DNA from 2 places in the Planococcus plakortidis genome. Region 2 is predicted to be linked to the other one. Evidence: a T-box and tRNA genes for the amino acid it is inferred to sense, from the RefSeq annotation. Region 2 holds a T-box; the other holds one or more tRNA genes.
The links. The T-box of region 2 lies ahead of BBI15_RS07170 (valine--tRNA ligase). A T-box ahead of a tRNA ligase gene usually reads a tRNA of that ligase, here a tRNA-Val.

Region 1 (3,402 bases), 1.2 Mb from region 2:
ACCGAAGCCCCAGTAAACGGCGGCCGTAACTATAACGGTCCTAAGGTAGCGAAATTCCTTGTCGGGTAAGTTCCGACCCGCACGAAAGGCGTAACGATCTGGGCACTGTCTCAACGAGAGACTCGGTGAAATTATAGTACCTGTGAAGATGCAGGTTACCCGCGACAGGACGGAAAGACCCCGTGGAGCTTTACTGTAGCCTGATATTGAATTTTGGTGCAACTTGTACAGGATAGGTAGGAGCCAGAGAACCCGGAGCGCCAGCTTCGGGGGAGGCGTCGGTGGGATACTACCCTGGTTGTATTGAACTTCTAACCCACAAGCCTAAGCGGCTTGGGAGACAGTGTCAGGCGGGCAGTTTGACTGGGGCGGTCGCCTCCTAAAGAGTAACGGAGGCGCTCAAAGGTTCCCTCAGAATGGTTGGAAATCATTCGCAGAGTGTAAAGGCACAAGGGAGCTTGACTGCGAGACGGACAGGTCGAGCAGGGTCGAAAGACGGACTTAGTGATCCGGTGGTTCCGCATGGAAGGGCCATCGCTCAACGGATAAAAGCTACCCCGGGGATAACAGGCTTATCTCCCCCAAGAGTCCACATCGACGGGGAGGTTTGGCACCTCGATGTCGGCTCATCGCATCCTGGGGCTGTAGTCGGTCCCAAGGGTTGGGCTGTTCGCCCATTAAAGCGGTACGCGAGCTGGGTTCAGAACGTCGTGAGACAGTTCGGTCCCTATCCGTCGCGGGCGCAGGAAATTTGAGAGGAGCTGTCCTTAGTACGAGAGGACCGGGATGGACACACCGCTGGTGTACCAGTTGTTCTGCCAAGAGCATCGCTGGGTAGCTATGTGTGGCCGGGATAAGTGCTGAAAGCATCTAAGCACGAAGCCCCCCTCAAGATGAGATTTCCCATTGCGCAAGCAAGTAAGATCCCTCAAAGACGATGAGGTAGATAGGTTCGGGGTGGAAGCGTGGCGACACGTGCAGCTGACGAATACTAATCGATCGAGGACTTAACCAACCAACTGAAACGCACGTTTCCCCCAATGTCGATTTATCCAGTTTTGAGCGAACAAGCTCAAAAAAGTCCAGTGATGATGGCAAAGAGGCCACACCCGTTCCCATCCCGAACACGGAAGTTAAGCTCTTTTGCGCCGATGGTAGTTGGGGGTCTCCCCCTGTGAGAGTAGGACGTCGCTGGGCAATTTTCTTTTTTTTACTTTGTACCGAGATTTCCTTTTACCTTGCTTCCATAGCTCAGTAGGTAGAGTGCTTCCATGGTAAGGAAGAGGTCACCGGTTCGAGCCCGGTTGGAAGCTTTTGATTCTTTAAAGTTTCTTTACATCGGAAACTATTTTCTTTATAATTTTTTGTACGGCCCCTTGGTCAAGCGGTTAAGACACCGCCCTTTCACGGCGGTAACACGGGTTCGAATCCCGTAGGGGTCACCATTCATGGAGGATTAGCTCAGCTGGGAGAGCATCTGCCTTACAAGCAGAGGGTCGGCGGTTCGATCCCGTCATCCTCCACCATGTGTCCATTTCGGATGTTAATCGAATAAAGGTGGGGTAGCGAAGTGGCTAAACGCGGCGGACTGTAAATCCGCTCCTTCGGGTTCGGCAGTTCGAATCTGCCCCCCACCACCAGTTTTTTATCTTGTTTTGGGGTATAGCCAAGCGGTAAGGCAACGGGTTTTGATCCCGTCATGCCCTGGTTCGAATCCAGGTACCCCAGCCATTTTTTTATTTTGAGCCATTAGCTCAGTTGGTAGAGCATCTGACTTTTAATCAGAGGGTCGAAGGTTCGAATCCTTCATGGCTCATTTATCTTTGCGCATTTTTCGCGCGGGGCCTTAGCTCAGCTGGGAGAGCGCGACGCTGGCAGCGTCGAGGTCAGGGGTTCGAGCCCCCTAGGCTCCATTGTTCCATGTGCAATCCATGTGTAAAAACCCCGTATCCATTCAATTGGATACGGGGTTTTTTTAGTTTCCGATATATTCGGATTGCGGCCGGAAAATTACGTTATCTTGCTGTTGCTCAATGGCATGGGCAGTCCAGCCAACGATACGTGCGATGCTGAAGGTGGGCGTGAATAGTTCGGGCGGCATTTGGATAGAGCGCATGATAGCGGCTGCATAGAATTCTACATTTGTGTGAAGGGCCCGGCCCGGTTTTCGTTCATTCAATAACTGGGTGATTTCATTTTCCGCTATGACTGCAAGATTCAGCCAGGGACCATCTTGTTGCAACTGCCGACACTTCTCACGGAGCAAAATAGAGCGTGGATCTTCTGTCCGGTATACGCGGTGGCCAAACCCCATGATTTTTTCGCCTCGCGCGAGTTTTCGCTCCACCACAGGTTTTATCTTTTCAGGAGATTGTATTTCATCAAGCAATTCAAGCACACCGGATGGGGCGCCACCATGCAAGGGGCCTTTCATGGTGCCAAGAGCGGAAACAATGGCAGCGCTTAAATCGGATTCGGTGGAAATGGTGACGCGGCTGGCGAAAGTGGATGCATTCATGCCATGTTCCATCGTTAAGTTCAAGTAGGTTTCCAGAGCTTCAGTTTGTGCATGTGTCGGTACTTGCCCATTGATCATCCATAGATAGTTTGCGGTATGGCCAAGGTCGCTTCTTGGCGCGACGAATTCCTGTCCGGTGTTCAGCCTGTATAGAAGAGCAGTCATTACCGGAAGGGCAGCAGTCAGTGCAATGGCTTGTTGTTGAATCGCCAATTCTTTGAATTCGGCATGCTGGTATGCCGAGATGAGTGTGCGAATCCCATCCATTAATGAAGTCTCTTTAGGCAGGGTACGGGCGATGGCCATGAGGTAATCCGACAACTGCCGATAGGCGTTTAATCGTTCAGTCAAACTTGCGAGTTCTTCCTTGGAAGCATAGTGGCCATGCCATAGGAAGTAAGCGGCTTGTTCGAAACTTTTGCCTTCGATTACTTCACTGACTAATATCCCGCGGTAACGGAGTTCGCCTTTCTCCCCTTCGACTGATGAAATGGATGTTTGAACGGCGACAATGCCTTTGAGGCCTTTTTGAAACATGTGAATTCCTCCTTTTTCCATAGTATAAATTGCTTCTTTAATTATGAAAATTAAATATTTATAATTAAAATAATTAAAAAAACTAATTGAAGGAAGATGAATATGGAAATGCAATGGCTGCGGACTTTTGCCGATGCGGCGGAAACCTTGAATTTCCGTAAAACCTCCGAGCGCTTAATGTTGTCACAACCAAGCGTGACGGTGCATATTCGGCAATTGGAAGAGTATTTAGGGATTCGCTTGTTTGATCGCGTCAAGAACCGTGTGGTGTTGACCGAGGAAGGGCACCATTTTAAATACCAGGCAGGCACATTGGTAAAGAAGTTCGATTCGACAGTGGATGAGCT
Region 2 (3,402 bases):
GGCCATCGCACTCGGAGCCGGCTTTTTGTTCAGCCTGACCGGCTTGTTCCTGCCGTGGCTATTGGGCCCGATGGCAGCTTTTCTCATTTTGCGCCAAATGACCGATATGAAGTTCCATTGGCCGAAAGTGTTCCGCACGCTCGGGTTGTTGCTGCTTGGCATCCAGATCGGCGCGGCATTCACCCAGGAATCGGTGTTGTTGATGGCGGCGGACCTGCCGTATATGTTCGTCATGACCGTTGCGGTCGTCGCGTTTTCCATCGGCCTTGGCTGGTTGTTCCAGCGCATGACGCGCGTGTCGATGTCGACGGCATTGCTCGGCTCGATGCCGGGCGGCTTGTCTCAGATGGTATTGATCGCTGAAGAAGTGAAATCCGCCAATGTGACGGTCGTATCGGTCATGCAGACCTTTCGTATCCTGCTCATCGTCTTCACTGTGCCACTCTTTGCGGGATTGCTGTCGGGACGGTCACCGGGAGAAATGGCGGAAGCGAGTTTCCGGTTCTCGCCTTATGCATTCGGCATCGCGCTCATCCTCGGCTACGTATTGTATTGGATCATGAAGCGCATTTCGTTCCCGGCCCGTGAATTGATGGCGCCTGTCCTTGCGATGGCGGTCGTCCAGACCGTGACCGGCAGCGATCTTGTCGACCTTCCGAACCTGGTCATCATCATCGCGCAAGTATTGATCGGCACGCATCTCGGCTTATCGATGGAAAAGCTCGGCGATTCGATGGACGGTCGGATTGCAGGTGCGGTTTTCCTCAATACGGTACTGCTCATCGCGTTTTCGGCAGGGATTGCTTACGGGCTCGAGCTGGTGTTGCCGGATTACCTCTTCCTGGACTTTTTCCTGAGTGCGGCTCCTGGCGGTATGGCAGAGATGACGATCACGGCGCTTGAAGCAGGGGCGGCCGTTCCGCTCGTGACGAGCTTCCATTTGTTCCGTTTGTTCTTCATCCTGCTCGTCGCGGCGCCACTCGTGACATACTACGTGAAAAAGCTTGACGCTAAATCAGGCTATTGAGTACAATGAATTTAACAGGATATTGATGCGTTGATGAGGATAGTAAAGTGTCGGGGACATTTCAGAGAGAAAGCCGAGTGGTGAGAGGCTTTCATGTTCCGCATTTGAATGTCACCTCGGAGCAGTTGCCGTGAACAGAGTAGCGGAAACCGGATGTGAATCCGTTATCGAACTTGAGAGCCAGGCGAATTCTGCCTGTGTATAAAGGTGGTACCGCGAAAAACTCCTTCGTCCTTTACGTGACGACAGGAGTTTTTTTGTATCCATTTTTAAGTTCGACAGAAAACAGGGCCGCATGTTGGCCAAGAGGAGGAATTTGGATGAGCAAGCAATTATCAACGAAATACGAACCGCAGGCGATCGAACAAGGGCGTTACGACTGGTGGGTGGACAATAAATTCTTCGAAGCGAAGCCGGAAAGCGGCAAGACGCCGTACACGATCGTCATCCCGCCGCCGAACGTAACGGGCAAGCTCCACCTGGGGCACGCCTGGGATACGACTTTGCAGGACATCATGACGCGCATGAAGCGCATGCAAGGCTATGACGCACTGTGGCTGCCGGGGATGGACCATGCCGGCATCGCAACACAGGCGAAAGTCGAAGGCAAGCTGAAAGAAGAAGGGCGTTCACGACACGACATGGGCCGCGAAGCCTTCCTGGAAGAGTCATGGAAATGGAAAGAGGAGTACGCCGGCCATATCCGCCAGCAATGGTCGAAGCTCGGGCTTGGGCTCGATTATTCCCGCGAGCGTTTCACGTTGGATGAAGGCTTGTCAAAAGCGGTACGCGAAGTATTCGTCAAATTATACGAAAAGAAACTAATTTACCGCGGCAAATACATCATCAACTGGGACCCGGCAACGAAAACGGCGATCTCCGATATCGAAGTCATCTACAAAGACGTACAAGGCGCGTTTTACCATATGCGCTATCCGTTGGCAGATGGATCGGGCCATATCGAAATCGCGACGACCCGCCCGGAGACGATGCTCGGCGATACGGCAGTCGCGGTTCATCCGAAAGACGAACGCTACCAGCATTTGGTCGGTAAAAAAGTCATCTTGCCGATCATCGGCCGTGAAATTGAAGTCGTGGCAGACGATTATGTCGACCGTGAATTCGGAAGCGGCGCCGTGAAGATCACGCCGGCACACGACCCGAACGACTTCGAGATCGGCAATCGCCACAACCTGGAGCGCGTCCTCATCATGCACGAAGACGGCTCGATGAACGAAAACGCCGGCAAATATGAAGGCATGGATCGCTTCGAATGCCGCAAAGCGATCATCAAGGACCTCCAGGACATGGACGTATTGTTCAAGATCGAAGAGCATCTTCACTCGGTCGGGCATTCCGAGCGCAGCGGCGCAGTCGTGGAACCGTATTTGTCGACGCAATGGTTCGTGGACATGCAGCCGCTCGCAAAGAAAGCGGTCGACAGCCAGAAGAGCGAAGACGGCGTCAATTTCGTGCCGGACCGTTTCGAGAAAACCTACCTACACTGGATGGAAAACATCCGTGACTGGTGCATCTCCCGCCAATTGTGGTGGGGCCATCAAATCCCGGCTTGGTACCATAATGAAACCGGCGAAATCTACGTTGGCCATGAAGCACCAGCTGACGCTGAAAACTGGACGCAGGACGAGGACGTACTCGATACGTGGTTCTCATCCGCACTATGGCCGTTCTCGACACTCGGCTGGCCGGAAGAAAACGATGAGTTGAGCCGTTATTACCCGACCGATGCACTCGTGACGGGCTATGACATCATCAATTTCTGGGTATCGCGCATGATTTTCCAGGCACTTGAATTCACAGGCGAGAAGCCGTTCAAAGACGTGCTCATCCACGGCCTCGTACGGGATGCAGAAGGCCGCAAAATGTCGAAATCACTCGGCAATGGCGTCGACCCGATGGATGTCATCGAACAATACGGCGCGGATTCCTTGCGCTACTTCCTCGCGACGGCATCATCTCCAGGGCAGGATCTTCGCTACTCGAACGATAAAGTCGAGTCGGTATGGAACTTCGCCAATAAAATCTGGAACGCCTCGCGCTTTGCGATGATGAACATGGAAGGCATGGAGCATAAAGACATCGATTTGACAGGCGAGAAATCCGTAGCCGATACGTGGATCTTGACGCGTCTCAACGAAACGATCGAGCAAGTGACAAATCTTGCAGAACGTTACGAGTTCGGGGAAGTTGGGCGACTGCTTTATAACTTTATCTGGGATGATTTCTGTGACTGGTACATCGAAATGGCGAAATTGCCATTGTACGGTGAAGACGAACAGGCGAAAGCGATGACGCGCTCCGTGCTCGCGTATGTGCTCGATAACACGATGCGCTTGCTGCATCCGTTCATGCCG

Region 1: it encodes a tRNA-Val, which carries the amino acid that the T-box ahead of BBI15_RS07170 (valine--tRNA ligase) is inferred to sense. The anticodon was not compared.

The regions. Positions count from the first base shown of each region.
Region 1 is NZ_CP016539.2:164,260-167,661, forward strand. Features, by position in the region: rRNA gene BBI15_RS00845 (23S ribosomal RNA) at 1-1,015, shown strand, start outside; rRNA gene rrf (5S ribosomal RNA) at 1,082-1,197, shown strand; tRNA gene BBI15_RS00855 (tRNA-Thr) at 1,241-1,313, shown strand; tRNA gene BBI15_RS00860 (tRNA-Glu) at 1,371-1,445, shown strand; tRNA gene BBI15_RS00865 (tRNA-Val) at 1,451-1,526, shown strand; tRNA gene BBI15_RS00870 (tRNA-Tyr) at 1,557-1,640, shown strand; tRNA gene BBI15_RS00875 (tRNA-Gln) at 1,657-1,731, shown strand; tRNA gene BBI15_RS00880 (tRNA-Lys) at 1,744-1,816, shown strand; tRNA gene BBI15_RS00885 (tRNA-Ala) at 1,841-1,913, shown strand; gene BBI15_RS00890 (citrate synthase/methylcitrate synthase) at 1,976-3,055, opposite strand; gene BBI15_RS16595 (LysR family transcriptional regulator) at 3,158-3,402, shown strand, end outside.
Region 2 is NZ_CP016539.2:1,409,830-1,413,231, forward strand. Features, by position in the region: gene BBI15_RS07165 (AbrB family transcriptional regulator) at 1-1,027, shown strand, start outside; T-box leader at 1,049-1,266, shown strand; gene BBI15_RS07170 (valine--tRNA ligase) at 1,348-3,402, shown strand, end outside.